4 regions of the Dickeya fangzhongdai genome follow, and region 3 is predicted to be linked to each of the others. Evidence: predicted binding sites of a transcription regulator. Region 3 holds the regulator's gene; each other region holds the start of a gene.
The links. Region 3 encodes LexA, which represses DNA repair genes until DNA is damaged. Its sites were predicted from a motif close to TNCTGTATGTACATACAGNA; they were not measured.
Positions count from the first base shown of each region.

Region 1: mutH (DNA mismatch repair endonuclease MutH) is a predicted target of LexA. The motif match lies at 3,718-3,737, and genes of this name have one in related genera.
Region 2: sulA (SOS-induced cell division inhibitor SulA) is a predicted target of LexA. The motif match lies at 5,535-5,554, and genes of this name have one in related genera.
Region 4: uvrA (excinuclease ABC subunit UvrA) is a predicted target of LexA. The motif match lies at 1,764-1,783, and genes of this name have one in related genera.

Region 1 is NZ_CP025003.1:1,123,171-1,130,585, reverse strand. It holds gene lgt (prolipoprotein diacylglyceryl transferase) at 1-229, opposite strand, end outside; gene ptsP (phosphoenolpyruvate--protein phosphotransferase) at 423-2,669, opposite strand; gene rppH (RNA pyrophosphohydrolase) at 2,684-3,211, opposite strand; gene mutH (DNA mismatch repair endonuclease MutH) at 3,984-4,670, shown strand; gene CVE23_RS05185 (TerC family protein) at 4,769-5,485, shown strand; gene CVE23_RS05180 (YgdI/YgdR family lipoprotein) at 5,639-5,857, shown strand; gene CVE23_RS05175 (NADP(H)-dependent aldo-keto reductase) at 6,072-7,112, shown strand; gene CVE23_RS05170 (autotransporter domain-containing protein) at 7,169-7,415, opposite strand, start outside.
Region 2 is NZ_CP025003.1:3,582,633-3,590,047, reverse strand. It holds gene CVE23_RS16020 (NupC/NupG family nucleoside CNT transporter) at 1-34, opposite strand, end outside; gene CVE23_RS16015 (aldo/keto reductase) at 289-1,251, shown strand; gene CVE23_RS16010 (Csu type fimbrial protein) at 1,391-1,729, opposite strand; partial or broken gene CVE23_RS23120 (Csu type fimbrial protein) at 2,081-2,488, opposite strand; gene CVE23_RS23275 (spore coat protein U domain-containing protein) at 2,616-2,822, opposite strand; gene ompA (porin OmpA) at 3,591-4,655, opposite strand; gene sulA (SOS-induced cell division inhibitor SulA) at 5,019-5,513, opposite strand; gene CVE23_RS15975 (TfoX/Sxy family DNA transformation protein) at 5,733-6,362, shown strand; gene yccS (YccS family putative transporter) at 6,359-7,415, opposite strand, start outside.
Region 3 is NZ_CP025003.1:684,349-691,763, forward strand. It holds gene groL (chaperonin GroEL) at 1-193, shown strand, start outside; gene ubiC (chorismate lyase) at 732-1,247, shown strand; gene ubiA (4-hydroxybenzoate octaprenyltransferase) at 1,269-2,132, shown strand; gene plsB (glycerol-3-phosphate 1-O-acyltransferase PlsB) at 2,187-4,664, opposite strand; gene CVE23_RS03285 (diacylglycerol kinase) at 4,793-5,158, shown strand; gene lexA (transcriptional repressor LexA) at 5,268-5,879, shown strand; gene zur (zinc uptake transcriptional repressor Zur) at 6,183-6,692, opposite strand; gene CVE23_RS03300 (pirin family protein) at 6,945-7,415, opposite strand, start outside.
Region 4 is NZ_CP025003.1:4,084,201-4,091,615, reverse strand. It holds partial or broken gene CVE23_RS18355 (IS3 family transposase) at 1-749, opposite strand, end outside; gene ssb1 (single-stranded DNA-binding protein SSB1) at 1,081-1,626, opposite strand; gene uvrA (excinuclease ABC subunit UvrA) at 1,871-4,702, shown strand; gene CVE23_RS18340 (secondary thiamine-phosphate synthase enzyme YjbQ) at 4,793-5,212, shown strand; gene CVE23_RS18335 (GGDEF domain-containing protein) at 5,217-6,542, opposite strand; gene CVE23_RS18330 (sensor domain-containing diguanylate cyclase) at 6,817-7,415, opposite strand, start outside.

The sequences.
Region 1 (7,415 bases), 440 kb from region 3:
CATAACCCAGACGACCACCTACAAATACGCCGAGGAACCCGAAATAGAGCAGGTTTTCCACCTCTTCCTTGCGCCATCCGCTACCCGGTTTGTTCGCCCGGCGTACCGCAAGCCACATGGCAAACACAAACCCGACCAAATACATCAATCCATACCAGTGCAGGGAAACCGGCCCTAACGAAAAAATTACCGGATCAAACTGGGGAAATACCAGATAGCTCGTCGTCATCGATCACCACATTATCGTTGCTTTGTCCCTGATTTCGGGGCTATTCAAGGGCCGGAAGGAAGGCAGGGCTTCCGTCAGCCGTCCGCGGTTGCGCATGATAGCATAGCCAATGGAAACAGTTGGCGACGAGGGGATAAAAGAACTGTAAACATTTCCGGCATGGATCTGGTATGAAAATGGGGCGACGCCGCGCTCAGCGCCCGCCGCGAATCAAGCCGCCCAGCCCGCGTTCTTCAATGAAAATCGACGCCCATTGGCGCACTTCGCTGGCGGTTTGCGCCCTGAGCACCTTGTCCGTCAACTGGCGGGTCTCTTCCTCGCCAATCCGGCGCAGCAGGTATTTGATGCGGGCGACGCTACGACCGTTCATGCTTAGCGTGCGGTATCCCAGCCCGATCAGCAGCAGTGCGCCCATCGGCTCGCCGGCCATCTCGCCGCACACCGATACCGGCAACGAATATTGTCGGCAATGAGTGATGATCATGTTCAGCGCCTGCAGCATCGACGGATGCAGGCTGTCGTACAGGGCGCCGACATGCGGGTTATTACGATCCACCGCCAGCAGATACTGGGTCAGGTCATTGGTGCCGACGGAGACAAAATCGATGCGGGACGCCAGATGCGGCAACAGAAACAGCACCGACGGCACTTCGATCATAATGCCGATGCGCGGACGCGGCTGCGGAAAACCGAGCATTTCCGACACTTCCGCCGCGGCGCGATCGATCAACCGCTTTGCCTCATCGATCTCATCCAGGCTGTTGATCATCGGCAGTAAAATGCTCAGGTTGCCGATATGCGCATTGGCGCGCAGCATGGCGCGAACCTGAATCATGAAAATTTCCGGCTGATCGAGCGTTACGCGGATGCCGCGCCAGCCCAGACAAGGATTTTCTTCACTGATAGGCAGGTAAGGCAGTTGCTTGTCCGCGCCGATATCCAGCGTACGCAACATCACCGGGCGGGACGGATAAAGCCGCAACATGCCTTCATATTGCGTCATCTGCTCCTCTTCCGAGGGAAAACCGTTTTGCAGCATAAACGGGATTTCGGTGCGGTACAGCCCTACGCCGTCCACCTGATTGATGAAACGCTTTTCATGTTCGGCGCTCAGACCGGCGTTGAGCATCACGTCCACCCGCTCGCCGCTTTTCAGCACCGCCGGGCGTTCCATGTCATCTTCCGCCAGCCGGGTAAGCTCGTTTTCCTCGCTCAGCAGACGCTGATACTCCTGCACCAGCACCGGTTCAGGGTCCACCAGCAACTCGCCGCGATAGCCATCCAGCACCAGCAGACGCTGATGCAACAGCTCGGGTTGGATATCGGCGCCCATCAGCGTGGGAATGCCCATCGCCCGCACCAGAATGGCGGCGTGGGAATTGGCGGCGCCGTCGTACGCGACCACGCCGGCCAGGCGCTCCTGCGGCACCTCCGCCAGCAGCGTGGCGGTCAGTTCATCCGCCACCAGAATGAAACGCTCCGGCCACTGGCCGTTGCTCTGGGCGTTGTCATCAAGATGGAACAGTAGACGCTGACCCAGCGCCCGCAGATCGCTGGAACGATCGCGCAGGTAAGGATCCTGCAGGCTGGCGAACTGCGCGGCAAACCGTTCGATCACCACTTTGACCGCCCATTCGGCCACGCTGCCGGTATCCACTTCCTGAAACAGTTCGCGTTTGAGGCGCGCGTCGTTGAGCAGGTGGGAATAGAAATCGAAGATCGCCGCGCTCTCTTTCTGCGCACTGGCGCTGAAACGCTTACTGAAACGGCGGAACTCCGCCCCGGCCTCCTCCATCGCCATCAGCAGCCGGGAGCGTTCGCGGTCGCTATCCAGACTGGAGGCCGGAAATACCAGCTCCAGCGACGGCTGGCTGCGGTCCTGCCAGCCGGGGGCGATCGCCACGCCGGAAGACGCCGCCATCGCCTTGATGCGCGTCTGCCGGTATTGCCCGAACAGCGCTTTCATCTGAGACTGGGACAGAATGGCCGCCATCTGGGTGGCCAGCGTCACCATGAACGATTCTTCGTTTTTGTCGAACTGCCGGTGTTCGCGCTGCTGGACTACCAGCACGCCCAGCAATTGACGCCGGTGGATCACCGGCACGCCCAGAAACGAGCGGAAATGTTGTTCACGTACGGCAGGAATGAATTTGAAACTGGGGTGGCTTTGCGCATCCGCCAGATTGATGGGCTCCGCCCGTTCGCCGACCAGGCCGACAATCCCCTGACCAAACGCCAGCGTAATGGTGCGGCCGCGCGGCTTTTTCAGCCCGCGCGTCGCCATCAGGTAATAACACTGACGATCGTGATCGGCCAGATAGATGGAGCAGACTTCCGTATCCATCGCCAGACAGGTTTCATTCACCAGAATATCCAACGCATCACTCAGTCGGGCCGCGGCCGCAACCTTCTCAATAATTTCTCGCAGTCGCGTGAGCATCATGATGTGTCGGATTATCCTCGTTTTCGTCTGGTTCCTGATGACATTCGGGTAGCCGAATTCTCCTGTAGCTGCATCACGGCGATGACGAATTCCTTCATCACCTTTCGATAAACGTCACGTTTGAACGACACCACCTGGCGTACCGGATACCAGTAGCTCACCCAGCGCCACCCGTCGAATTCCGGGGTGCCGCTGCTTTGCATATTGATGTCTGATTCATTACACATTAACTGTAGCAGAAACCATTTTTGCTTTTGGCCGATACATACCGGTTTTGTATCCCAACGCACCAAACGTTTTGGCAATTTATAGCGTAACCAGCTTCGGGTGGAAGCCAGGATACGAACATCCTTTTTCCGCAGCCCAACCTCTTCGAACAGTTCGCGGTACATCGCTTGTTCCGCGCTTTCTCCGGGGTTGATTCCCCCTTGAGGAAACTGCCAGGAGTGCTGACCGTAGCGACGGGCCCACAATACCTGACCCTGCCGATTACAAATTACAATACCAACATTCGGGCGGTAGCCATCATCGTCGATCACCGGACTACCTCGATAAACTAGAATGCAAAGATGACTCGATTGTTTCACACTACTGACAGACGGTAAACTACCGCTTTACATCCCTTTTATTGATGCCGCTTCCGGCTATCACGCCGGACATCGGCGGCTCAGGCCGCCGCCTCGCTGCTCCCGCTCCACGCTGATAAATCGACGTTAACCCACAGATAGGATCAAAGTTATAAACATTCATACGGCAATTCCGTCGGTTTATTCACTTTTTCTGTGGACATCTTTGTGAAGAACATCATGAAAAAGTGCGTAAAACTCATTTCAACCTTCACGCCCTCGTGATCTCACCCGCTAAATTGCCATTCCCTTTCAACCAATTAACCTGCCTTTCCCCGATTTCTCCACCGCCTGATGCAGCCCGATTCCGATGTGGTTCTCGGAGTGGCGAAAGATCGCACTACACCGGTGTTATCCACAGGCAACCGACGAAAACCAGCCAAAAAATCGGCAAAACCAGCAAAAGCAGCGCCAGTCAAGGCTGTAAATCAAAACAGTGATCCCGAGTTATCCCGGTTATCCCAAAAAACTGTGGATAACATAGTGTAAAATCCTGTTCATTGTCGGTGTCTTGTCATGAACAAAAACCGACAGCGTGTTTTTCCCTGTGGAGACAGGGAGAAAAATCATAAAGGAATCATGCTATTATTATTTTTTATCTGAATAGCTGAATGCCTGACGTTATCCTCCGTTATGGCTGTACTTTTTTTAATCACCCTTGTTATCAGTAACGGATACGCAATCCATGCAGACACCCATCCCCCATCAGGACGCGCCGGACAGTGAACAGGCCCTGCTGCTACGGGCGCAGGCGCTGGCCGGCTATTCGCTGGCGGAACTGGCCCGAATCGCCCAACTGCCGCTACCCGCCAACCTTAAGCGAGACAAAGGGTGGATCGGCGTACTGCTGGAGCGCTTTCTGGGCGCCAGCGCCGGCAGTAAGCCGGAGCAGGACTTCCCTGACATCGGGATTGAGCTGAAAACCATCCCGGTGGATGAACAGGGGCGGCCGCTGGAAACCACCTTTGTCTGCGTGGCGCCGCTAACCGGCAACAGCGGCGTGACCTGGGAAAGCAGCCATGTGCGCCGCAAGCTGACCAGAGTGCTGTGGATTCCGGTGGAAGGTTCGCGTCCTATCCCGCTGGGGGAGCGCCGCATCGGCGCGCCGTTGTTATGGAGCCCCAGCCCGGAGGAAGAGCGGCAACTACAGCAGGACTGGGAAGAACTGATGGACTTGATCGTGCTGGGCAAAGTGGAAAGCATCACCGCCCGTCACGGCGAGGTGTTGCAGTTGCGCCCCAAGGCCGCCAACAGCCGGGCGCTGACTGAAGCCATTGGCGAGCACGGGCAACCGATTCTGACGCTGCCGCGCGGCTTTTACCTGAAGAAAACCTTCACCACGCCGTTACTGGCCCGGCATTTTCTGCTGTAATGCCCTCCGGGCGGGACACAGCCTAAATCCTCTTGCCTGCACGCCGGCAGGCCAGAGATAATGGTCATTTACGTTTCGTTTAAGGAAGCACTGAGATAATGTTCGATTGGATCGCGGATCCCAACGCCTGGCTGGCGCTGGGGACACTCACCATACTGGAAATCGTACTTGGCATCGACAACATCATCTTTTTGTCGCTGGTCGTCGCCAAGCTTCCCAAACATCAGCAGAACAAAGCCCGCCGTATCGGCCTGATGGGCGCGATGCTGATGCGCCTCGGTCTGCTGGCGTCCATCGCCTGGGTTATCAGACTCACCAATCCGCTGTTTAGCGTGTTCGGGCAGGAGGTTTCCGCCCGCGACCTGATTCTGTTCCTCGGCGGCCTGTTCCTGATCTGGAAATCCAGCAAGGAGATCCACGAAACCATTGAAGGCGGCGCGGAAGACCATACCTCGCAGGTGCATTCCTTTTTTGGCGCTATCGTGCAGATTATGCTGCTGGACATCATCTTCAGCCTGGATTCGGTAATTACCGCCGTAGGTCTGTCCGACCATCTGTTCATTATGATGGCCGCCGTGGTGATTGCCGTCGGCGTGATGATGTTCTCCGCCCGCACCATCGGCGAGTTTGTCGATCGCCACCCGTCGGTGAAAATGCTGGCGTTGTCATTCCTGATTCTGGTGGGCTTTACGCTGATTCTGGAAAGCGTCGATATCCATGTGCCGAAAGGCTACATCTACTTCGCCATGTTCTTCTCCATGTCGGTAGAGGCGCTGAACCTGATGCGCGGCAAGAAATCCGTCAAAAACCGGTAATTCCCCTGCGGGAAACGGCCAGCGCGCCGTTTCCCGCCCCATCCTTACGTATCTTTTTAATTTTTTTGCCATAAATCCTAACCTCGCCCGGACAACGCTTTGCTAGACTGAAAAGACGTTCAGTTTTTTTGCTAAATAACAGGTAAATTCAGCATGCGATTTCGGATAAAAACCGCCGTTGCCCTGACTTTTGTCGTCCTGCTTTCCGGCTGCGCCAGCCACTATGTTATCGCCACCAAAGACGGTCAGATGCTGCTGACCAAGGGAAAACCGACGCTGGATCCGGCTACAGGTCTGCTCAGTTATACTGATGAAGAAGGCGTAAAACACCAGATCAACAACGACAACATTTCCCAGGTGATTGAACGCTAGAGCGGTTATTCGCATCAGCCGGGCCAGATTCAGAGATTCTGTTTGGCCCCGCCATCCCCATCGCCTTCCCCGTGTGGGGGAAAACCGTTTTTCCCCGCATTAATGCCCGGCCTTCCCGCACAAAGAGTCTTCCCCCCTCGTCACGGCTTGGTTATAGTCGAAAATGCGGTGCCGTCGCACCCGCGTTACTCAGAAGAATAAAAAGGACACTGCAATGCTCTATCACCGTATTCCCCACAGCAGTTTGGAAGTCAGTACGCTGGGTCTGGGCACCATGACCTTTGGCGAACAGAATAGCGAAGCGGATGCCCACGCCCAGTTGGATCTCGCAGTCGCCGCCGGCGTTAATCTGATTGATACCGCGGAAATCTACCCGGTTCCGCCACGTTCGCAAACGCAGGGGCTGACGGAAAGCTATATCGGTTCCTGGCTGAAAAGCCGCGGCGGGCGCGAAAAACTGATCATCGCCAGCAAAGTCGCCGGACCGGTGCGCGGCAACGACAACAGCCTGCGTCCGCAGCAGGCGCTGGATCGCAAAAATATCCGCGCCGCGCTGGAAGACAGCCTCAAGCGTCTGAACACCGACTACATCGATCTGTATCAGTTGCACTGGCCGCAGCGCCAGACCAACAGCTTCGGCAAACTGAGCTATCAGTACACCAGCGAAAAACCGGCCGTCACGCTGCTGGAAACGCTGGAAGCGCTGAACGAGCAGGTGCGCGCCGGTAAAATTCGTTATATCGGCGTGTCGAACGAAACCCCGTGGGGCGTGATGCGCTATCTGCAACTGGCGGAAAAGCACGACCTGCCGCGCATTGTCTCTATCCAGAATCCCTATAGCCTGCTGAACCGCAGCTTCGAAGTCGGGCTGGCGGAAATCAGCCAGCATGAAGGAGTGGAACTGCTGGCCTACTCGCCGCTGGCGTTTGGCACACTGACGGGCAAATACCTGAACGGCGCTAAACCGGCCGGCGCGCGCAATACGCTGTTTAGCCGCTTTGTGCGCTACTCGGCGCCCCATACCCAGCAGGCCATCGCCGAATACGTGGCGCTGGCGCAAAAACACGGTCTGGATCCGGCGCAGATGGCGCTGGCGTTTGTACGTCAGCAGCCGTTTGTCGCCAGCACCCTGCTCGGCGCCACCACGCTGGAACAATTAAAGATTAACCTGGACAGCCTTGACCTGACGCTCGGCGAAGACGTGCTGACGGAACTGGAAGCCATCCACCGCTGCTTTACCATTCCCGCGCCCTGACCTCGCAACGCGCCTTCCTTTCGGGAAGGCGCGTTTTACCTCAAAACGCCATGCTGTCAGAACGCCATACTGAACAGGGCCTGCGCGCTGTCGTCTTTAACCCGGGTTGCGCGATCGCCCTGATACCCCAGCGACAGGTGGATGTTGCGGGAGAAGTCCACCGCGACGCCCGCCCGCATCAAGCGGGTATTGTCCGCCAGCGGCAAACCTTCGGTAGTAAAAGTATCGCCGCCGGAAACAAAGCGCAGCCGGACCTGATTATCGTCGCGGGTTAAGCGGCGCTGATAACCGATATCCCCATAC
Region 2 (7,415 bases), 2.1 Mb from region 3:
GCAGCGCCAGAATAAATTGCAGAATGTTGGACATGTTTGCTCCAAATTATGATAGGGGCCGATTTTTGGTCGTCATTTTATGTAACGATTGCGCTTAAAATGAGACGTAAGGCGCAAAAGCGAGATTATATCGCGGAAAATAACCTAAACTAAAGCGTGGGTCTCATAGCATTCACTTCTGTCTGGGTGATGTCGGGACGATTTCATCATGTCTGACCGGAAAATGCTGTGATGAAGATTCCCCGCCGGCAACCTCGTCGGGCTGGGAAACAACACAAGGAGATGACAATGCCTGCGTCTGACGCATTACGAGAACTGGGACATTCAGGAATTCGGGTGCCGTTGCTGACTTTTGGCGGCAACGTGTTTGGCTGGACCATTGACGAGTCAGCCTCGTTTCGGGTGCTGGACGCCCTGCTTGATCAAGGGCTGCACTTTATTGATACCGCTGATATGTATTCGACCTGGGCGCCAGGCAATAAAGGCGGCGAGTCGGAAAGCATTATTGGCAACTGGCTGAAACAACGTGGAAACCGCGATCGGGTGATTATCGCCACCAAAGTGGGCAAGGACATGGGCGGCGAGCGGCACGGGTTGTCGGCCGCTTACATCCGTCGGGCGGTGGAAGATTCGCTGCGTCGCCTGCAGACCGATTATATCGACCTGTATCAATCCCATGATGATGATAAAAGCACCCTGCTGGAAGAGACGCTGTCGGCGTTCGACGCGCTGATCCGCGAAGGCAAGGTACGCGCCATCGGCGCATCCAATTATGACGGCGAACGTCTGGCGCAGGCGTTGCAGGTTAGCAAGGATAACCATCTGGCGCGTTATGAAACCCTGCAGCCGGAATATAACCTGTACGATCGCCAGCACTATGAATCCACGCTGGAGCCGGTGGTGAAGGCCAACGGGCTGGGCGTGATTGGGTATTATTCGCTGGCGAGCGGCTTTTTGTCCGGCAAATATCGCTCGGCTGCCGATGCCGCGAAAAGCGCGCGCGGTCAGGGCGTGGTGGAACGTTATCTCAACCCGCGCGGTCTGGCGATTCTTGAGGCACTTGATCAGGTGGCCGAGGCGCACCGCACCTCGCCGGGTCAGGTCGCGCTGGCATGGCTGATTGCCCGGCCCGGCGTGACGTCGCCGATAGTCAGCGCCACGTCGGTCGAGCAGGTGGCGGAGCTGGCCAGCGCTACCCGGCTGACGCTGACGCTTCGGGAGATTGAACAACTGAATACCGCCAGCGCCTGATCGACGGGCGTACGCTGCTGTGGCGGCGTGGTATGACAGGGCGGGGAGCCGGTATCGGTTCCCTGCCCTGTTCGTTTTGGTCTTTATCAGATTTGAATGCGTGCCCAGGCTGCCGTGTCCTGCATGATGGGGGGACAGCTTAGTAAGTCAGCGTGATCGTTACGGTATCGGTTAAGTCCCTGCCGGCACCGGCGCCATCTGCCGCCGGTTGCCGAGATCGTTCGTGCCGCTCAGATTGATGCTGTAAGGGGGGGGTTTGGGTGCGCTGTACGGCGATGATGTTGCTGCTGACGGACGTGAATGCCGAAGGGAAGGCGGCCGAACCGAAATCGACATCCGGTGCGCTGATAATTAAACAGTCCTTCATCACCACCATATTTACCGCCAGCGTGCCGTCAGCGGGGGAATAATCCGGCACTTCATCAATAATAATGCGATAGGCTGTTTGCTGGCCGGCAGGCAGCGTGGTGAGCCTCATCACCGGATTAATTGCCGTTTTGCCGTTGGAATGGAGGTAAAGGACGGGCTGGCGATGACGTCATTAGGGTCATGATAAACATCGTGATTATTTTCCTGATGCCAGGCTACAACCTGTATCTGTAATTTTGTATCCTGGTGCGATTTATTTCCCAGCCAGACGGTAGTGCTGCGTTGGTTGGTTTCAATGGTTTGATAAATCGGCCAGACCGGCATGGGAGATAAACATTAAAACAAGCAGGTAAATTATTGTCGTCCGTTTCACATTTTCTCTGATTCAATATGAAATGGTTATTGTCACCTTATCCGTATAGGTACCTATGCGGGTTGCTGAGCTTGTCAAAATAACCGGTCATAAACGATATGCCACTGTATTTTTTTCCGGAAATGAACTCACGCTATATGTCAGCGCACCGGTTCCCCAAATTGTAGAACAATTGGCGTCCTGATAAAGCTGGTAGGCAATTCTATCCGCGGTATTCGTGTTTTTCAGATAATGAGCAGAACTGCCGCCGCTATTTTAGTCGTAATCAAGCGTGATAGTCATGGACGAGTCTGGCGTACAGGTCACCACAATCGATCCGGCTCCTTCACCGCCTGCGGCATGGCGATTATTCGGGATTTCCGTATGCATTCCGAAATCAATCGTTCCCAGATCACCGGAATAGAAGCCCATCGTGGTACCGAAGGCACAACCGGCAATGATGGTGGCGAAAACGTTAATGGTGGCCGTTCTGGTCTTGCTGACGGCATCAACCATCAGAAATAACTTCGCTGACCTATCCACTCGCAGTTAAAAAATATGGCTACCAGAAAAGCGTGGCGACAACGGTGTTGGTATAGGTTCCTATCGCTGGACTGGCGCTGCTTTGATCTCCCGGCAGTATTCAACCATAAACCGTAATATCCTGTGCGGTACCATTGGCGTTAATCTGTACGCTGCCGCCAATAGTTATTTCATTGGTGCGCGTGCTGTCTGAATATAAGCGATAGGGAATTTTGGTGGTTCTGCCGTCGCTGGAAACGCTGCGCAGTGTGCCGCTGGAATATAATCCACCGTCAGATGCGGAGCCTGATTTAACCCTGCTCTGCATCTGACGGTGGCGCTGCCAGTGGATGCCGAACCGGCTATACTGGCGCCTACGCTATTTTCCTTCATGTTAGCTGTGACCTCATTTGAATAACATCGACATATTACGGTGTACTTTCATCTGTGCATATTCACAGAGATTTCCAAATTTTAATATTAAATCCATTTCCTTCTGATGTGTTTACCCTGAAATTTGGGTGTCAGAATGATATGGTTTTTATATGCTGTATATTTTCTCCATTGCCTTCACTCTTGATGACGACTCTTCTCATTCGTTCACCGGGACACTTTTAAAATCAGAAGTTAATGAGATTATCCGATGAGTTAATAAAGTCGATGTGTCTATTTTTTCAATCGAAAAACGTTGTATTTAAAATTCAGTATTAAGACTGACAGCCAGTCTGCAATCCTGAGCGGGGAAAGTGAAAAAAAATCCGTTTTTCGATGACAGGAAACATCATTTTTTGTGTCATTTTTGTCGCTTACTTAAGTAAGCATGGCATCGCTATATTTATCGGTTTATCTCTGTGAACGAAGACGTTGCATTTGCTGAGTAACATACCACTCGCCTGGTATCGCTATAACATTCATATCATTGATTTATTCTATGAGGGGAAAGCGAAATCCTCGGGGTAGGATAACGTTATTGATGGGAAGTATTGATTTGTGGAAATAAAAAACAGTCTCTGTAAAACAGAGACTGTTTTCTGTGGAAGTGACAGCAACCTTATGGAGATTACCGCACTTCTTGTAAGTGCAATCTCAGCGGCAATTAAGCCTGAGGCTGAGTCACTACGTCTTTGATACCTTTTACTTCGATCTCTACGCGACGATCCGGTGCCAGGCAATCGATCAGTGCAGCGCGAGCTTTCACGTTAGTGCAGGTAGAACCGCTAACCGGGTTAGCTTTACCCATACCGCGAGCAGAGATCTTGTTAGCCGGGATACCTTTGTGAACCAGGTAATCAACAACGGTCTGTGCACGTTTGGTGGACAGAGTCTGGTTGTACTGGTCGGAACCCAGACGGTCGGTGAAGCCCAGAACCACTACGGAACCGTCTTTCGGATCCAGAGTGCTCAGCTGAGAGTACAGCTGGTCCAGAGAACGCTGACCTTCCGGTTTCAGAGTTGCTTTGTTGAAGTTGAACAGTACGTCAGACTTCAGAGTGAAGCGTTTGGTCTGAACAACCGGAGCCGGGGCCGGAGTCGGGGCCGGAGCTGGAGCAATAACCGGAGCCGGAGCAGCAGTTTCCTGACCGAAACGGTAAGAAACGCCCACGCTCAGCAGGCCATTGTCCGGACGACCGCCAACGGTGGACGCGTCGCCGATGTTGTTCACCCACTGGTAATCCAGACGGGTTGCCCAGTTTTTGGTGATAGCGTATTCAACACCCACAGCTGCCAGCGGAGAAACGCCGGTGTCGTGGTCGTTCAGGCCGGAATTGTCGTGGCTGTCTGCACGCCATACAAAACCACCCAGACGGGTGTAGATGTCCAGATCGTCAACGATCGGATAGCTCAGTTTAGCTGCCAGCTGAACGCCTTGAGCTTTGAAGCTGCCCTGGTTGCCGCCGTTATACTTCATACGGCCCAGCCAGTCGTAGCCCATTTCAAAACCCAGGTACGGGTTAGCCTGATAACCGCCGAATGCGCCAGCACCCAGTTGGCTCTGCGCAGCGTTGGTCACGTTGTAACCATTGCCGTTCAGGCCGGTATCGTGGTACTGGGACCAACCCAGTTTACCACCTGCGTACCAGGTGTTATCGTTCGGTGCGGCTTGTGCTACGGTAGCAAAGCCAGCCAGTGCCACTGCAATCGCGATAGCTGTTTTTTTCATTTTACGCCTCATTATCATCCAAATCGGCAATTAACTCTGAAAGCTAATCAGCCTTTGGTTAAAATCCTTTCTCGGAGATATTGCCCTTGGTCTAATTACTTGCTGCCAGTGAACTGACGTTATGAAAGGGCAACTCCAGCGAGCTAAAGTCTACAACGTGGTGAGAAAGTTACAAGTATGATGTGACAGACACCATGAAAAAATCAGTCGTTCATACATAATTACTAACAAATAATGGACGATTTTGTCAGATTAACCAGATGTCTCTTGATATTAACACTTCGCAATAACATCCCGGGCACTGTATTTCCGGGGGCTACGGGTAGCCTGCTACATCCCTGTAAGAAAAGTCCTAATATTCATTTAATGATACAATCTTGAGTGAATTTTTAGTGTGGAAAATGGTCTTGTGATTGTTTTTTCCTCTGGACGCATAATAAATCCATAGGTATTTCCATGCTGTGCCGCTCTTTGCAACCGCATTTTTTGTTCATCATCCAGCTCATTTGGCAGCCAGCACAATACGACGCTGTAATTACCCGTCAGTAATGCTTTCTCCATTGCGTCAACGGTAGATACCGGATTGATGCGATGCAGTTCAATCATTTTCTCTAGCGGCAATCCTGCCTGTTGCAGCCACAAGCGGCTGAGTTTTTGCTGCGGGGAAAGCCAGAGCAACCAGCGCGACTGCGATCCCAGTTGCTGTAATAAAGGAAGCAACAGCGGTGTCAGCATGGGATGATCATCACCATAGACGATTTCGCTGATGAACCCGCTGGAGGCGGTTTTCGGCATCGCGTTATGACCCAGGTGTGACGAGTGGCAGACATGGCGGGAACGGATGGTTTGAGTACGCATGATTTCTTTACCTCACAGCATTACTGTATGTGTGTACAGTATCTTTTGTGTGAGCAAAGATCAACCGGAATTTCTGAAAGCGCTTCGCATAATCGTTATGTCGTTGCCTGCATAACATTTTTTGTATTTGAAGACGCAGTTTTGCTGTGTTTAATTAATTGTTCCAGTTACGGATGTCTCTGGTAAACAGGAAAAAACGTTCAATACAAGGAAAAAGTAATGAAAGGACTATGCGAAAAAAGGATTTTGCAGGCGAAATCAGTGTTTGCTCCGCTGGGAAATATTCTCTCCCGATCTCAGTTCGGCGGTTATAGCATTGCGGCGGACGGCGTGATTTTTGCGCTTGTTTCCAGCGGAGAACTCTATTTGCGTGCGGCACAGCATAACGAGGACTTTTTCCTTGACCGGCAGACGCCCAAACTGATTTATACCAAACGCGGCCTGCCGGTACCGCTTAATTACTATCTGGTGGGTGAGGTGCTCTGGCGGGATGAGCCGGGGCTGCTGGAACTGGCATCGCAGTCTCTTCAGGGCGCCCGGCAGGATAAAGCCGCCAAAAAACGCTGCATCAGGCTGAAAGACCTGCCGAATATCAATCACGATCTGGAACGGCTGCTCTGGAAGGTGGGGATTAGAAACATCGATGAATTGCACCGACTCGGAGCGAAAACCAGCTATCTTAAGCTGCGTTCCGTCAGCCAGAACCTGAGTGTTAATGTGTTGCTGGCGCTGGCCGGCGCCATCTGTGGCGTCCATCAGGCCGCGCTGCCGCAAGGCATGCGCAGCGAACTGATTGAATGGTTCGAGAGCACGAGCCCACGTGCTTTCAGGCCTCCCCGGCTCAATTAGTGCATCGAGGTCTGTTGTCGATTCTCTTCGGCAATCATCTGGTTTTTTAGCTGCGTCAGTTCCGGCAGCAGGCCAATGATTAGATTAACCTGTTGTAATACCAGCTGTTCTTTACTGTCCTGCTCTGGTGACTGGGCATGGATGCGGTTTTTCAGCGCCTCCAGTTCTCTGTCCAGCGCGGCCTGGTCGCCATTGTCCTGGTGCAGTGCGTCGTCGACGTAACAGACGGCATCATTCAGCAATTGCAGGGTTTCGGCCGATCGGATGTGCTCGCGGTGCGCGCCCAGAGTGGAGATATACCCCAACAGGGTGTGATTGAGGCACATCAATCTGAAGGCGTTTTCCAGCGTGTTCGGTCGGGCATGCGGTTCGGCGGACATATTGGACACCACCGAAGCCAGCTCCGCGTCGCTGTTGTGGGCGTCGCGGCGGGCAATCCGATAAGGAAGCCCGTTGTCTTTGCCCTGATGATACTGAACCATGATGGCGTCGAGATAACGGCAATTATTGTTCATGGCCTTGTCGATCACCGCAGGCAAACCGCGAAATTTCCAGTCCGGCCAGATAAAGCTGACCGCCGCCCAGGCAATGCCGCAGCCCAGCAACGTATCGACCACTCTGGGAATGGCGACCTCCAGTCCTTCGCCCAGCAGATTAAAACACATCAACACCAGCAGGGTGATAAACAGCGTGGCCTGCGCATATTGCACGGTACGGAAGGCGAAAAACAGTACGCCGCTGATGACAATCAGCGCCAGTTGCCCTTCCAGCGACGGAACGATATACAGCAGCGGTACGCCGATGAGCACACCGCCCAGCGTGCCGACAATACGCAGCGCCAGACGCCGTCGAGTGGCGTTGTAGTTCGGCTGACAGACAAACAGACTGGTCAGCAGAATCCAGTAGCCGTGGTGCAAACCGGCCAGTTGAATAATGGCGTACCCGATGCACAGCACCAGCGACATGCGTACTGCGTGACGGAACAGCGACGACTGCGGCGTAAGATGGCGGTTGAGACGCAGCCTGATATCGCTCCAGCCGGCGATTTTATCA
Region 3 (7,415 bases):
CGGCAACATGATCGACATGGGTATCCTGGATCCGACCAAAGTAACCCGTTCTGCGCTGCAGTACGCGGCTTCCGTTGCCGGCCTGATGATCACCACCGAATGTATGGTGACCGAGCTGCCGAAAGGCGACGCGCCTGACTTAGGCGCTGCTGGCGGCATGGGCGGTATGGGTGGTATGGGCGGCATGATGTAATCTGCCGCGCGACCGCAGCAATATTCTTGCTGTGGTGCCTGTCGCACTGTAAAAACTACCCGGCTTCGGCCGGGTAGTTTTTTTTAAGGGCTGCCGGTATGCAGGGTGAGCGCAGGAACGTACCTCATGTGTGATGAGGTTTGGCTACCCGCTAGTTTGCAACAGGGTGTGAGCCGGGCTGATAGATTGTGTAAAAATTACTCAAATCGTTAACAGGCGGTTCAGAGCCTGTTATCAGCGTACGATTCTTCGCTACACTGAGCATCTGCGCTACAATAAGCGCGTTTATACCTTTCATACTTCAAGTTGCAGGTGTGTTGGCTGCGTTCAAATCGGCTTACGCCAATTTGTCGTTCATCCCGGTCACTTACTTATGTAAGCTCTCGGGGATTCATTCGGTTGCCGTGTTACAAGGCGCTAATGAGCCTTGCCCTGAAGGGCCAACGCGTAGCGTTGTTCAACACGCCAGCGTGTTGTCCTGCAACTCGAATTATTTTGGGTAGATTTTATTTATTAAACACCGGGTGGAATGGGATACATGTCTGATAAGGCGTTGGCTAGCCTGCACTCGGTTGAGTGGTGCGCGCCTGAAGATTTACCCGCGTCAGTGGTGGACTGGTTGGTTTACCGCGATTCTATGACGCGTCGTCTGGAACGGCATTGCCTGCGGCTGACCGTGGAGGTTAGCGAAGAGCAGTTTGTGTCGTCGCTGGATATGGCTGGCGAATCGGCGCTGTTGCCGCTGAGTGAACGTTATTGGCTGCGTGAGGTGACGCTGCTGGGTGATGGCAAGCCCTGGTTATTCGGCCGCACGGTAATACCGGAGCAGACGCTGGAGGAGGCCGATATTGACCTGACGCAGATCGGTAACACGCCGCTGGGGCGTTATTTGTTTCTGCAGGGACCGCCGCCGCGCGATGTGATTCAGACCGGCCGAAGCGGGGCGCTGTGGGTGCGGCGTTCACGTTTGCTTTTGTCGGGCAATCCGTTGCTGATCACCGAGCTGTTTTTGCCGGATGCCCCCATTTATTTCCCCGACGCCCATCAGGGCTGAGTGCAGAAGGAGAATCAGGCGTTGGAAAGACTGTTAACGTCAGAACGCTGGGGCGCGTATTGTCGCCTGATGCGTATCGACAACCCGATTGGCACCCTGTTGTTGTTATGGCCGACACTGTGGGCATTGTGGCTGGCAGGGCGAGGAACGCCGGCACCCTGGACGCTGCTGGTGTTCGTGGCGGGCGTGTTCCTGATGCGTGCGGCAGGGTGTGTGATCAATGACTACGCCGACCGCCATTTCGACGGTCATGTTAAACGCACCGCCGCGCGTCCGTTGCCGGCTGGCTTGGTGAGCGAACAATCCGCCAAGGTGCTGTTTGTCGTGCTGGTGTTACTGGCGTTCGGCCTGGTGCTGACCATGAATCCGTTGACCATCTGGTTATCGGTCGCCGCGCTGGCGCTGGCCTGGGTATACCCATTTATGAAGCGCGTCAGCCATCTGCCGCAACTGGTGCTGGGCGCGGCGTTTGGCTGGTCGATCCCGATGGCTTACGCCGCTGTCAGCGAATCATTGCCTGCCACCTGCTGGCTGATGTTTTTTGCCTATATCTGCTGGACCGTCGCTTACGACACCGAATACGCCATGGTGGATCGCGACGATGACCTCAAGATCGGGATAAAATCCACCGCCATTCTGTTTGGCAGTCACGACACCCTGATTATCGGCGTACTGCAACTGATGACGCTGGTGGCGATGCTGGCGCTGGGGCGGATGATGGGGCTGAGTCAGGTTTTTTACTGGTCGGTGCTGGCGGCCGCCGCCTTGTTCGCTTATCAGCAGAAACTGATTGCCGGGCGTGAGCGCGATGACTGTTTTCGGGCGTTCAAAAACAATAACTACGTGGGGATGGTGCTGTTTTTCGGCATCCTGTTCGGTCTGTAACCGTTTTCCTGGTAATAAATGCAGCCCTGCGGAGTCGATCCGCAGGGCTGATTATCACTCGGTTTCTTCTTTTTCGACGATACTGGCGGCAGGTTCGCTATCGTCGCTTTCCTGCGCCAGACTGGCGCTTTCAATCGTCAGCTTCACTTCCGGAGTCAGCAGCTCGCCCAGAATGGCGTAAATCGCCTGGACGTGTTCCAGCACTGCATCGCCGCTGTCACTGACATACCCTTCGTTACGCAACGTGTTGACCAGCGTTGAGAACACCGCCTTGTCGAAAAACTCCGGTGCGTTGATACCGTGCAACACCGAAAGACGCTGCGCCATGCTGCGGCTCTCTTTCTCCAGCGCGCCGCGGCTGATGGTCGGGTTGGCGTTCAGCAACGCCAGGGTAATAGCGTAACGCTGCAGCGTTTCGCGGACACCGGCGGCCAGCAATTGCAGCGCGCGGATACGCGCCGGGTTCAGTTCCAGCCCGCCGTCCTTATTCAGAATCAACTGCTGACGTGCCAGCTCGGACACCAGCGAATCCAGTACAGCGGACAGTTCGGACTTCTTGTAATGCAGGAACAATTCGGCCTGCAGCAGCGGATAAATCAGCGTTATCTGGCGCAGCAGTTCTTCGGTGGTGATCCGGCGATAATGCATTACGATGCTGGCAACCAGTGATGGCAACACCAGCATATGGTGAATGTTATTGCGATAGTACGTCATCAGCACCGCCTGCTCGCGCGGCAGGATAATAATGTCGCCGACGTTGTCCTTTTCCACCTCGAACTTGTCCATACCGAGCGCGTGTTCCAGCAACTCGGCGGCGGTTTTGTTCGGCACGGTGATATCGCTGCTGTAAGGAACGTTACGCAACAACTGCAGATAACACTCCAACTGCTCTTCCATCTGCTCGCGCGTCAGCGCCCGCTGGCGGGAAGCCAACAGCGCGGTGCAGCACAGGTTCATGGCGTTGGCCGCCGCCGCGTTGTTGATGCGCACCATGATGTCGTCGGCGATATCCTGTACGGTCGGCGTCAGCCAGGCCGGACGTTGCGGATCGATAGGATCGATGGCGTCGCGCCACTGCGGCACGCGGTTGTTGAGGTAGGTGGTCAGCGACAGCGGCTCGCCGATGTTAACGTACCCCTGGCCGAGATTACGCAGCTTGCGCAGCCCGCGCACCATCTGCAGGAAGCCTTCTTTTTCCTTGGTGGCGCCGCGCAGCTCTTTGGCGTAGGTGCCCACTTCCATCACGTGTTCGTAGCCGATGTAAATCGGCACCAGCGTGATCGGGCGGGTGCCGCCGCGCAGCATCGCCTGAATGGTCATCGCCAGCGTGCCGGTCTTCGGCTCCAGCAAACGGCCGGTGCGAGAACGGCCGCCTTCGACGAAGTACTCCACCGAATAACCGCGGGTAAACAACTCGCCCAGATACTCGCGGAACAGGGTCGAATAGAGCTTGTTGCCTTTGAAGGTCCGGCGGATGAAAAAGGCGCCGAGACGGCGGAAGATCGGACCGGCCGGCCAGAAGTTAAGGTTGATGCCGGCGGCGATGTGCGGCGGCACCAGCCCCTGATGGTAGAGCACGTAAGAGAGCAGCAGATAGTCCATGTGGCTGCGGTGGCAGGGAACATAGACGATTTCATGCCCGTCCTGCGCCAACTGGCGTACCCGCTCGGCATTGTGCACGTTGATGCCCTGGTACAGACGGTTCCAGGTCCAGCCCAGCACACGGTCGGATAGCCTGACGGCTTCATAGGAGAAGTCGGCGGCAATCTCTTCGAGCAGCGTGATGGCGTTCTGCTGTGCCTTGTCGTGGGAAATCTTCTTGACCCGCGCCTCATCATCAATCGCTTTGGCGATGGCGCGGGAAGACAACAGCTTGTTGAACAACTCCTGACGAACCGGTAAACGCGGGCCGACGGCCGCCAGTCGCAGACGGGAGAAGTGCATACGCGCCACGCGCGCCAGTTTGTGGGCGATGGTCTTGTCGGTGCCGTGCTCGGTCGCCATGTAACGCAGCGAAACGGGAACGGAGAAACGCACAAAGCTGTCGCGACCCAGCCACAGAACGGCGAAGAATTTCTCTATGCCGTTCAGCAACCGCAGATGCGGCGTGTCCTGATTCTGGCCTTCGCGGCCTGGGGAACGGCCGAACATGACCGACACCGGCACCATCTGTATGTCGAGTTCCGGATTGTTGCGATGCAGATCCAGATAGTCGTGAAACAACTTTATCGACTGCTGTTTGGGCACGTAGTAACGGAACAGACGCGGGCCGTCGTTGACAAATACGTGGCTCGGCAAGGTTTTTCCGTCGATCTGCAACGGCTGCAACGGATCGGGCAGATTGAGCTCCAGACATTTGGTGCGCAGAGTCAGCAGATCCGCCTTGGAATTGTAGGGCAGCACATAGAAGATCGGCCGCGCCGGATCCAGACGTTGTTCGTTAACGGGATCCTGTGGGATAACCTTACTCTTTACCAAGAGTTTTAGTGGGAAATTCAGTAGTTTATAGTAGATTCTACGCCAACCTGACATAACAACCAGAAGCCTCTTGTTAGCAATGCGGGCCAAGGATACCAGAAACCCGGCAGGATATCTGTGGTGATGAGACCATGACGACGCGTTAAAATTGCGGCCAATGACAAATTAAAGGTGGAGTAAGCATGAACAAAACAACCGGAATAACCCGCATCATCAAGGCGGCGGGTTATTCGCTACAAGGGTTGAAACAGGCATGGCGGCACGAAGCGGCATTTCGCCAGGAGTCATTACTCACGCTTGCTGCGATTATTATTGCCTGCTGGCTGCCGGTTTCAATGGTGGAACGGCTGTTGTTGATCGGTTCCGTGGTGCTGATCGTGCTGTTTGAGCTGGTCAATAGCGCTATTGAAGCGGTGGTGGATCGGGTCGGCATGGATTACCACGAATTGTCCGGCCGGGCGAAGGACATCGGTTCGGCGGCGGTATTTGTCGCCTGTTTGCTGGCGACCGGAGTATGGGGGGCGATACTGTGGAATCGTTTTGCGTGACGCTTTGCATAATCGCAGAAAAATCCGCGCAATAGCGATATCGCGGTTCCCATCGGCACTTTCCCTGTATATACTCACAGCGAAACTGTATAAACAACCAGGGGGCGGAATGAAAGCGCTAACTACCAGACAACAGCAGGTTTATGATCTGATTCGCGATCATATTTCACAAACCGGTATGCCGCCCACCCGGGCCGAAATCGCCAGTCAGCTTGGCTTCCGTTCGCCGAATGCGGCTGAGGAACATCTCAAGGCGCTGGCGCGTAAAGGCGTTATTGAGATCGTCACCGGCGCTTCCCGCGGTATTCGCCTGCTGATGGAAGAAGAAGATCAGGGATTGCCGTTGATCGGTCGCGTCGCCGCCGGTGAACCGTTGCTGGCGCAACAGCACATCGAATGCCACTATCAGGTCGACCCGGCGATGTTCAAGCCCAGCGCCGATTTCCTGCTGCGGGTCAGCGGGATGTCGATGAAAGATATCGGTATTCTGGACGGCGACCTGCTGGCGGTGCATAAAACGCAGGATGTGCGTAACGGCCAGGTGGTGGTCGCGCGCATTGAAGATGAAGTGACGGTCAAGCGACTGAAAAAGCAGGGCAATGTTGTGCAACTGCTGGCGGAAAACAAAGAGTTCGCTCCAATCGTGGTCGATCTGCGTGAGCAGAATTTCTCGATTGAAGGATTGGCGGTTGGCGTAATCCGCAACAGCGACTGGAGCTAACGCCCCTGCTTTAGTCCGCCTTTGAAGGATGGATGCTGCCGCCCATGCAGGTGTTCAGCTTGTCTGGATGAACGCCTGTACTGCCCGGTACTTTGACCGGGCTGAACGTGATGTATGAATTCAGGGACGCGTGGTGTATTCAGGAAGAATCACTTTATTCAGAACGAATAACTGTCTTTAGAACGAATAGCTGTTTTCAGAAAGAATAGCTGCCTTCAGAACAAATAGCTGCCTTCAGAACGAATAATGTATTCATTAAGAATCATGTATTTAGAAAGAGTAGTGTGAAGCAATGCTTCACACTTAGCGTTTCTTCACCATGATGCTGTGATCATGATTACAGCTGTCCCGATGTTCGCAGGACTCCACCTTCTGGCATTCGCCACACAAGCCGTGGGCTTCCACCACACTGTGACGCAGAGCGAAGCCAGCCTGTTTCGCCAACTGGTGCAGCGTTTCCTCAACGCCTTCCGTCTGACGTTCCGTCACCTGCCCGCAGCGGTCGCATATAAACAATGCCGAAGTATGGCTATGTTCTTCGAAATGATGGCACAGCACATAGCTGTTGGTGGACTCCACCTTGTGGATAAAACCTTGTTCCAGCAGGAAATCCAGCGCGCGATAAACGGTGGGAGGCTTGGCCTGAGGCTCGGAAACGCGAAGCAAATCCAGCAGATCATACGCGCTGATCGCACCGGGTTGCTGGGCCATCAAGCGCAACACTTCCTGACGCTGTGGCGTCAGACGCACATTGCGTTGCTGGCAAAGCTGTTCAGCCTGGGCAACAAGTTTGTCCGGATTGGTTGAATCCATTGCAGTAACCCTGAAGCGAGTGTGAAATCATGGCGGCATCTTACCATGACTGAATAAAAACGCCGAGATGGCTGCCGCAAGGTTGCGCTAGGCCATCTCTCGTCACACTGCATAACTGGCGATTCATTTTCTTCATAGCGGAATCCCTGCCGTGTACCGGCCTGATTCGCGGCGCCGGCACCGCCCTGAAACCTGGTGGTCAGGGCGGAAGGCAACATGCGTGGCGGGACTTTGTACGAGCACGGGTCAGGCTTAGACCACCAGATCGATCAGCAATGCTCGTGTGGCGGTTTCCGCCCGGATGATAAGGCTGTTTTCCTGCTGAACAAACGCGCCGTCGCCGCAGCGCAATACGTTGGGAATCGCAGCGCTATTGCCGTTGATGCTGATCGTGCCGTGAATCGATTGCAGATAGGCGCGGTTGCCGTTTAGCGTCAGGTTGTGCTGCTCGCCGGCCGCCAGATTCAGATGGTGGATCCACACCTGCTGACGCAAATGAAAGGCGCTGGCCGACTCATCCGGCGATGCCAGCAACTGGTAAGGTTGGTCTTTTAGCGCTAACCGCTGCAAACACCGGTTTTCCCGCGTTGGGCAGGCGTCCAGCCACAGTTGCAGCCGGGTCAGCGGCGTGTCGTCGCCGATATTGTGTTCGCTGTAACTAACGTTGGGCTGGGCGGCCAGCAGCAAGGCTTCGCCCGCTTTGGCGCGGGTATGATTACCGTT
Region 4 (7,415 bases), 1.6 Mb from region 3:
GACCTCTGTTGAACGAAGGTTCTGTCCCACACAGATCCCAAGACACTCGCGCGTGTAGAGATCGATAACGGTCAGCAGGCGTAATCGACGTCCGTCAAACAAGGCATCAGAGACAAAATCCATACCCCACACAGGGTTCGGATATAACCCCTGAGGTTGCGGCTGACGCCGCTGGGCAGATTTGTTGCGGTGTGGCCGCTTGAGACGTAACGATAGCCCCTGCTGGCTGTAAAGACGGTAGATCCGCTTGTGATTATCACGCCAGCCTTCGCGCCTGAGCATCACATGTACCCGTCGGTAGCCGTAATGCACCCGGGTTTCGGTGATCTCACGAATGCGCAGGCGCAGCGCACTGTCATCAGCGGCAACAGAACGGTATCGAAACGAACTACGACTGATCCGCAATGCCAAACAGACCTGTCTCTCACTGGCACCGTAGCGCGCTTGTAAATCCCTGACCCATTCGCGCAGACGTGCCAGCGTCAGCTCTTTTTTGCGAGGACATCCTGCAACATCGCTTTATCGAGGCTCAGATCGGCAACCAGCTTCTTCAACCGCAGGTTTTCTTCTTCAAGCTGTCGCATATGCTTGAGTTCTGACGGTGAAATCCCACCGTATTTTTTACGCCACGTATAAAAAGTGGCATCGGAAATCCCCAGCTTGCGGCAGACTTCCGGCACCGGCGTACCCAATTCAGCCTGCTTCAGGGCAAACACAATCTGTTCTTCGGTGAATCGCGACTTTTTCATCGGCACAACCTCCGTTCAGGGCGTCATTATCATGCCGGAATTCTGTTTCTGAATGGAGCAGGATTTTGGGTCAGGGTCAATACACAGGAAGGCCAGAAGAACGATCCACCACCATGCAGTAGCGCTCGCCACTACCCATGACAAATTTTGTAACTCCGTAGATCTTCTCCATGCGCCCACAATCAATAAACGTTACATAATTGCAAGGTGCGCGATACGCTAAAGATTGTCAATTGATGCTTGACACTTTTCTCAGACATTAGAAATAAAAAACCCCTTAACTAACAGGGGTCTGCATATATATTTTTTACAGATGATTCACAAGTCAACTCTAAAACGGAATATCGTCATCAAAATCCATCGGCGGCTCGTTGCTCGGCATCGGCGCGCTTTGCTGCGGACGGGACTGACCGCCGCCGCTGAACTGGTTAGCTTGCTGCGGCTGTTGTGGTTGCCCCCAACCGCCTTGTGGCGCGTTGCCGCCCGCATTGTTGCCCATGCCGCCGCCGGCCGGAGCGCCGCCGCCTGCGCGGCCGCCCAGCATCTGCATGCTGCCGGAGATATCAACCACCACTTCGGTGGTGTAGCGATCCTGACCGCCCTGATCCTGCCATTTACGGGTGCGCAGCTGGCCTTCGATATACACCTGAGAGCCTTTGCGCAAGTATTCGCCGGCGATTTCCGCCAGCTTGCCGTACAGCGCGACGCGGTGCCATTCGGTGCGCTCTTTCTGCTCGCCGGTCTGCTTGTCGCGCCAGCTGTCCGACGTGGCCAGAGTCAGGTTAGCGACTGCGCCGCCGTTCGGCATGTAACGGACTTCCGGGTCCTGACCCAGATTCCCGATAAGAATCACTTTATTAACGCCTCTGCTGGCCATGTTGGTGTCTCCTGATCAATCACTTTTTAAAGTTTAAGCGAAGAATTCTAGCATGTCAGTGCCGCAGATTATACCGGTGTGAGAGTCGCGAGCCAGCTCCGGTCTTTTTTCCTGCGTTGCCGTTGTTTGCAATCGGATACTGGATATCCATTCAGTTTATTTTATGCCATAATCGGCCGTTTCTACCGGTTTCCTTTCGTACGGAAAGGATGAAAGAACAGCGTCTATTGCGGGAAAAGTGTGCATGGATAAGATCGAAATTCGTGGTGCCCGTACCCATAACCTGAAGAATATCAACCTGATTATTCCACGCGATAAACTGATCGTCGTGACGGGGTTATCCGGTTCCGGCAAATCCTCGCTGGCGTTCGATACGCTGTATGCCGAAGGGCAGCGTCGTTATGTGGAGTCGCTGTCGGCCTATGCCCGCCAGTTCCTGTCGCTGATGGAAAAGCCGGATGTGGATCACATCGAAGGGTTGTCGCCCGCCATTTCCATTGAGCAGAAATCCACGTCGCACAACCCGCGTTCCACCGTCGGCACCATCACTGAAATCCACGATTACCTGCGTTTGCTGTTCGCCCGCGTCGGCGAGCCGCGCTGCCCGGAACACGATATTCCGCTTGATGCCCAGACCGTCAGCCAGATGGTGGACAACGTCTTGTCGCAGCCGGAAGGCAAACGGCTGATGCTGTTGGCGCCGATCGTTAAAGAGCGCAAGGGCGAACACACTAAGACGCTGGAAAATCTGGCGACGCAGGGTTACATCCGCGCCCGTATCGACGGCGAAGTGTGCGACCTGTCGGACCCGCCGAAACTGGAGTTGCAGAAAAAGCACACCATTGAAGTGGTGGTGGACCGTTTTAAAGTGCGCAACGATTTGGCGCAGCGTCTGGCCGAATCGTTTGAAACCGCGCTGGAGCTGTCCGGCGGCACCGCCGTGGTGGCGGATATGGATGACGCGAACGCGCCGGAACTGCTGTTCTCCGCCAACTTCGCCTGCCCGGTGTGCGGCTATAGCATGCATGAGCTGGAGCCCAGGCTGTTTTCATTCAACAACCCGGCGGGCGCCTGCCCGACCTGCGACGGGCTTGGCGTACAGCAGTTTTTCGACCCGGCGCGGGTGGTGCAAAACGGCGAACTGTCGCTGGCCGGCGGCGCTATTCGCGGCTGGGATCGCCGTAACTTCTACTATTTTCAGATGCTGCGCTCGCTGGCGGATCATTACGAATTCGACGTTGAAGCGCCGTTCGATAGCCTTAGCCCGGCGATTCAGAAAGTCATTCTTTATGGCTCCGGCAAAGAAAACATCGAGTTCAAATACATCAACGATCGCGGTGATACGTCGGTGCGCCGCCATCCGTTCGAAGGGGTGCTCAATAATATGGAGCGCCGCTACAAAGAGACTGAATCGACCGCGGTGCGCGAGGAACTGGCGAAGTTCATCAGCAACCGGCCGTGCGCCAGCTGTAACGGTACCCGACTGCGTGAAGAAGCGCGCCACGTCTATGTGGAGCAGACCACGCTGCCGCAGATTGCCGATATGAGCATCGGCCACGCGATGGAGTTTTTCCATAACATCAAACTGAGCGGTCAGCGGGCGAAAATCGCCGAAAAAGTGCTGAAAGAGATTGGCGACCGCCTGCGTTTTCTGGTCAACGTCGGCCTGAATTACCTGTCGCTGTCGCGCTCGGCGGAGACGTTGTCCGGCGGCGAGGCGCAGCGTATTCGCCTGGCCAGCCAGATCGGCGCCGGTCTGGTCGGGGTGATGTACGTGCTGGATGAGCCGTCTATCGGTCTGCACCAGCGCGACAACGAGCGCTTGCTGGAGACGCTGATCCATCTGCGTAATCTCGGCAACACCGTGATTGTGGTGGAACACGATGAAGACGCCATCCGCGCCGCCGACCATATCATCGACATCGGTCCCGGCGCGGGCGTTCACGGTGGGCAGGTGATCGCCGAAGGGACTGCCTCCCAGATCATGGCGGTGCCGGAATCGCTGACCGGCCAATTCCTGAGCGGCGCGCGCAAAATCGAGATCCCGACGCAGCGCATTCCGGCGGATCCGGGTAAAGTCCTTAAGCTGATTGGCGCACGCGGCAACAACCTGAAAGACGTCACTCTCACCCTGCCGGTCGGGCTGTTCACCTGCATTACCGGGGTGTCCGGCTCCGGCAAGTCGACGTTGATCAACGATACCCTGTTCCCGATCGCCCAGCGCCAGCTCAACGGCGGCGAGCTGAACGAACCGGCGCCGTATCGCGACATTCAGGGGCTGGAGCATTTCGACAAGGTGATCGACATCGATCAAAGCCCGATCGGCCGCACCCCGCGTTCCAACCCGGCGACGTACACCGGCGTGTTCACGCCGATCCGCGAGTTGTTCGCCGGCGTGCCGGAAGCGCGCAGCCGCGGTTATAACCCCGGTCGTTTCAGCTTTAACGTGCGCGGCGGGCGTTGCGAAGCCTGCCAGGGCGATGGCGTGATCAAGGTGGAAATGCACTTCCTGCCGGATATTTACGTCCCCTGCGATCAATGCAAAGGCAAACGCTATAACCGCGAAACGCTGGAAATTAAATACAAGGGCAAGAGCATCCATGAAGTGCTGGAGATGACTATCGAAGAAGCACGCGAGTTCTTCGACGCCATCCCGGCGCTGGCGCGTAAACTGCAAACGCTGATCGATGTCGGTTTGTCCTACATACGGCTGGGGCAGTCCGCCACTACCTTGTCCGGCGGCGAAGCGCAGCGCGTGAAGCTGGCGCGCGAGCTGTCGAAACGCGGCACCGGGCAGACGCTCTATATTCTGGACGAACCCACCACCGGCCTGCACTTTGCCGATATTCAGCAACTGCTGGCGGTACTGCATCAGTTGCGCGATCAGGGCAACACCATTGTGGTGATCGAACACAATCTGGATGTAATCAAGACTGCGGACTGGATCGTGGATCTGGGGCCGGAAGGCGGCAGCGGCGGCGGTGAAATTCTGGTTTCCGGCACGCCGGAAACGGTGGCGCAGTGCGAGAAATCCCACACCGCCCGTTTCCTGAAACCGATTCTGGAACGCGGTTAAGCGTGTTCCAGACGGCGGTTGTTAAGCGCGGCTTGCCGCGCTTTTTTATGGCATCTTCCGGCAATCATTCATCACCACAGGAGACGTGAGATGTGGAAACAATACGATATTCGGCTGAAACCCCGTGCCCGCGGTTTTCATTTGATTACCGATGAGGTGCTGGCGCAGGTGACGGATCTGCGTGACGTTAAGGTGGGGTTGCTGCATGTGTTTATCTGCCACACCTCGGCCTCGCTGACGCTCAATGAAAACGCCGATCCGACGGTACGGCAGGATTTTGAAAGCGCCTTTAACCATCTGGTACCGGAAGACGAGCCGTATTACCGCCATACCTACGAAGGCAGCGACGACATGCCGGCGCACCTGAAAAGCAGTTTGCTGGGCAGCAGCCTGATGTTGCCGGTGCGCAATGGTCGGCTGCATGTCGGCACCTGGCAGGGAATTTACCTGTGCGAACACCGCAATCACGGCGGCAGCCGTTCGCTGGTGGCGACGCTGCAAGGCGAGTAAGTTATTACAGTTTCTCGTGTTCCGCCGACGGTAAGACGGGCAGGTATGATTCCGATTCGTTTGTGTCCTGCGCCAGAATGCGCAGGGTAGCTCTATCTTTCCCCGCCTGCTTGGACTGATACAGTAGTTTATCCGCCGTTTCGATCGCCATGACAAAATCCGGTGATTGCCGATACTCGAATGTGCAACCGCCGATACTCACCGTGACGTGCCGGGCAATGTCGCCGTCAAGCGTAATCTGCAACTCGCGGATGCTGTCCAGAATGCGCGTGCTGAGGGTATTGAGATACGGTTTGTCCGGTGAGCGCGACAAAATCAGAAATTCTTCGCCGCCCCAGCGCACGGCGAGATCGTGGTGCGAAATATGCGTTTTTATGGTGTGGGAGACGGCCTGAATAATTTTATCGCCATTGCCGTGCCCATAGGTGTCGTTAATGTGCTTGAAGTTATCAATATCGCAGATCAAAACCGACAGCGTGGTCTCTTTGGGTATTTCCTGGACCTTTTTCCACAGGAATTTCCGGTTGTATAGCCCTGACAGATAATCGGTATAAACTTTCCGCTTGATAATGTTGATGGCGAAACGTTTGGCGTAATTCTTTTCACAAATGAGCATGATCACCAGACAGGAAATCAGGGTGTTCAGGCGATAGGAAATCAGGTTTTCAAGATAGATAAGCGAGGTGTCTTTCCAGTAGTCGCCATAATAACGTGTGGAGATAAGGGTATAGACGATGAATAGCGTCAGGCCCGACAGCAGGGCCGACGGATAGAAATTCAGTTTTATCGAAACCAGCGCCAGCGGGATAAGCAGCAGGATGGTTTGTTCCAGCGTGCTGCTTTGTATCAGCAGAATTTGCACCAGCACCGAGGCGGCGATCAGCATCGCGTCGGCTTTATGCCGCTGAACCGCCTTTAATAATGGCGCGCCTGCCCGTTTATAGGCCATCAATCCGGTCAGAATCAGGAACAGCAGAACGCCGGTGGCGATCTGTTCGGTCGCCCAGTCGAGCGATGCCATCACATAATTGCCGTTATCAAGCGAGTACAGCAGGCTGCAATATACCAACGACTGGAGCATGCTGGTCACCACTATCGGCGCACACAAAATGACCGTTCTTCGAATGGGGTAGTACAGGTTCTTAAACCGGATAACCGTCTGCAAGGACAGAAAATAGAGCGGCACAAACAGGCTGTCGATAACGCCGAGCAGCATCTGATTTTGTCGGGAAATATCCTGCGGGATGCTGAATGAGGCCGCCGTGTGGCTAATAAAAAACAGGACAAAAAAAACGGAGTAATGGAGCTGCTTTCTGTTGGTTATCGCCATGAAAGCCATAAAAGCGTTAACCGGCCAGAGCGGGGCGATTTTCGCATTCTGGATGTTAAATAAAAATAAATAAGATAAACAAAAAGATACCAATAAACCGGCACAAAAAAGTTTGGTTTTTTGACAGTCTGCCATTGTCGTTTAACGTCCGATTTTTTGTTGTGATTACACGAATCTATAACATTAGGCAGGGTCTCACAATTAAGCTAATGCGCCCAGGTCGAGCCTTTAGGCAGGCGGAGGAACCGCGCCGCGACACAGCGGCCGGGCGTGGTTAATGCTGTGCCAGAGAAATATCGTCGGAGAGGTATTCCACCACCACCTGATTACGGCCGCCATTTTTGGCTTTGTACAGCGCGTTGTCCGCCGTCTTGATGGCGATATCCAGCGCCGACTTCTGCGGGTTAAAGGTCGTCACGCCAATTGAAATGGTGACCTGATGGTGACGGGAACCAGGCATATAGACGGTGTTGGCGACGTTATTGCGCAGCCGTTCGGCAATTACCGTGGCGACATGAATATCCGCGCCCGGCAGCAGGATCAGGAATTCTTCGCCGCCAATGCGGCAGACCAGGTCGGTCTTGCGGAAGTTTTTACGGATCTGCTGGCTCAGTTTGCGGATCACCTCGTCGCCGACGTCGTGACCAAAAGAGTCATTGATCGTTTTGAAATGATCGATATCAATAGCGATCACCGAGACCTTCTTATATTCGCTGCGGATCTCTTCCATGCTTTCCAGCATGCCTCGTCGGTTCAACATGCCGGAAAGCAGGTCGGTATGGGCTTCCGAGCTGAGGCGGCCAATACGCTTGTGCAGCAATACAGTGCCCATCAGTAAGACCCGTTTTAGCTGTTCTGCTTCCAGGTACCAGG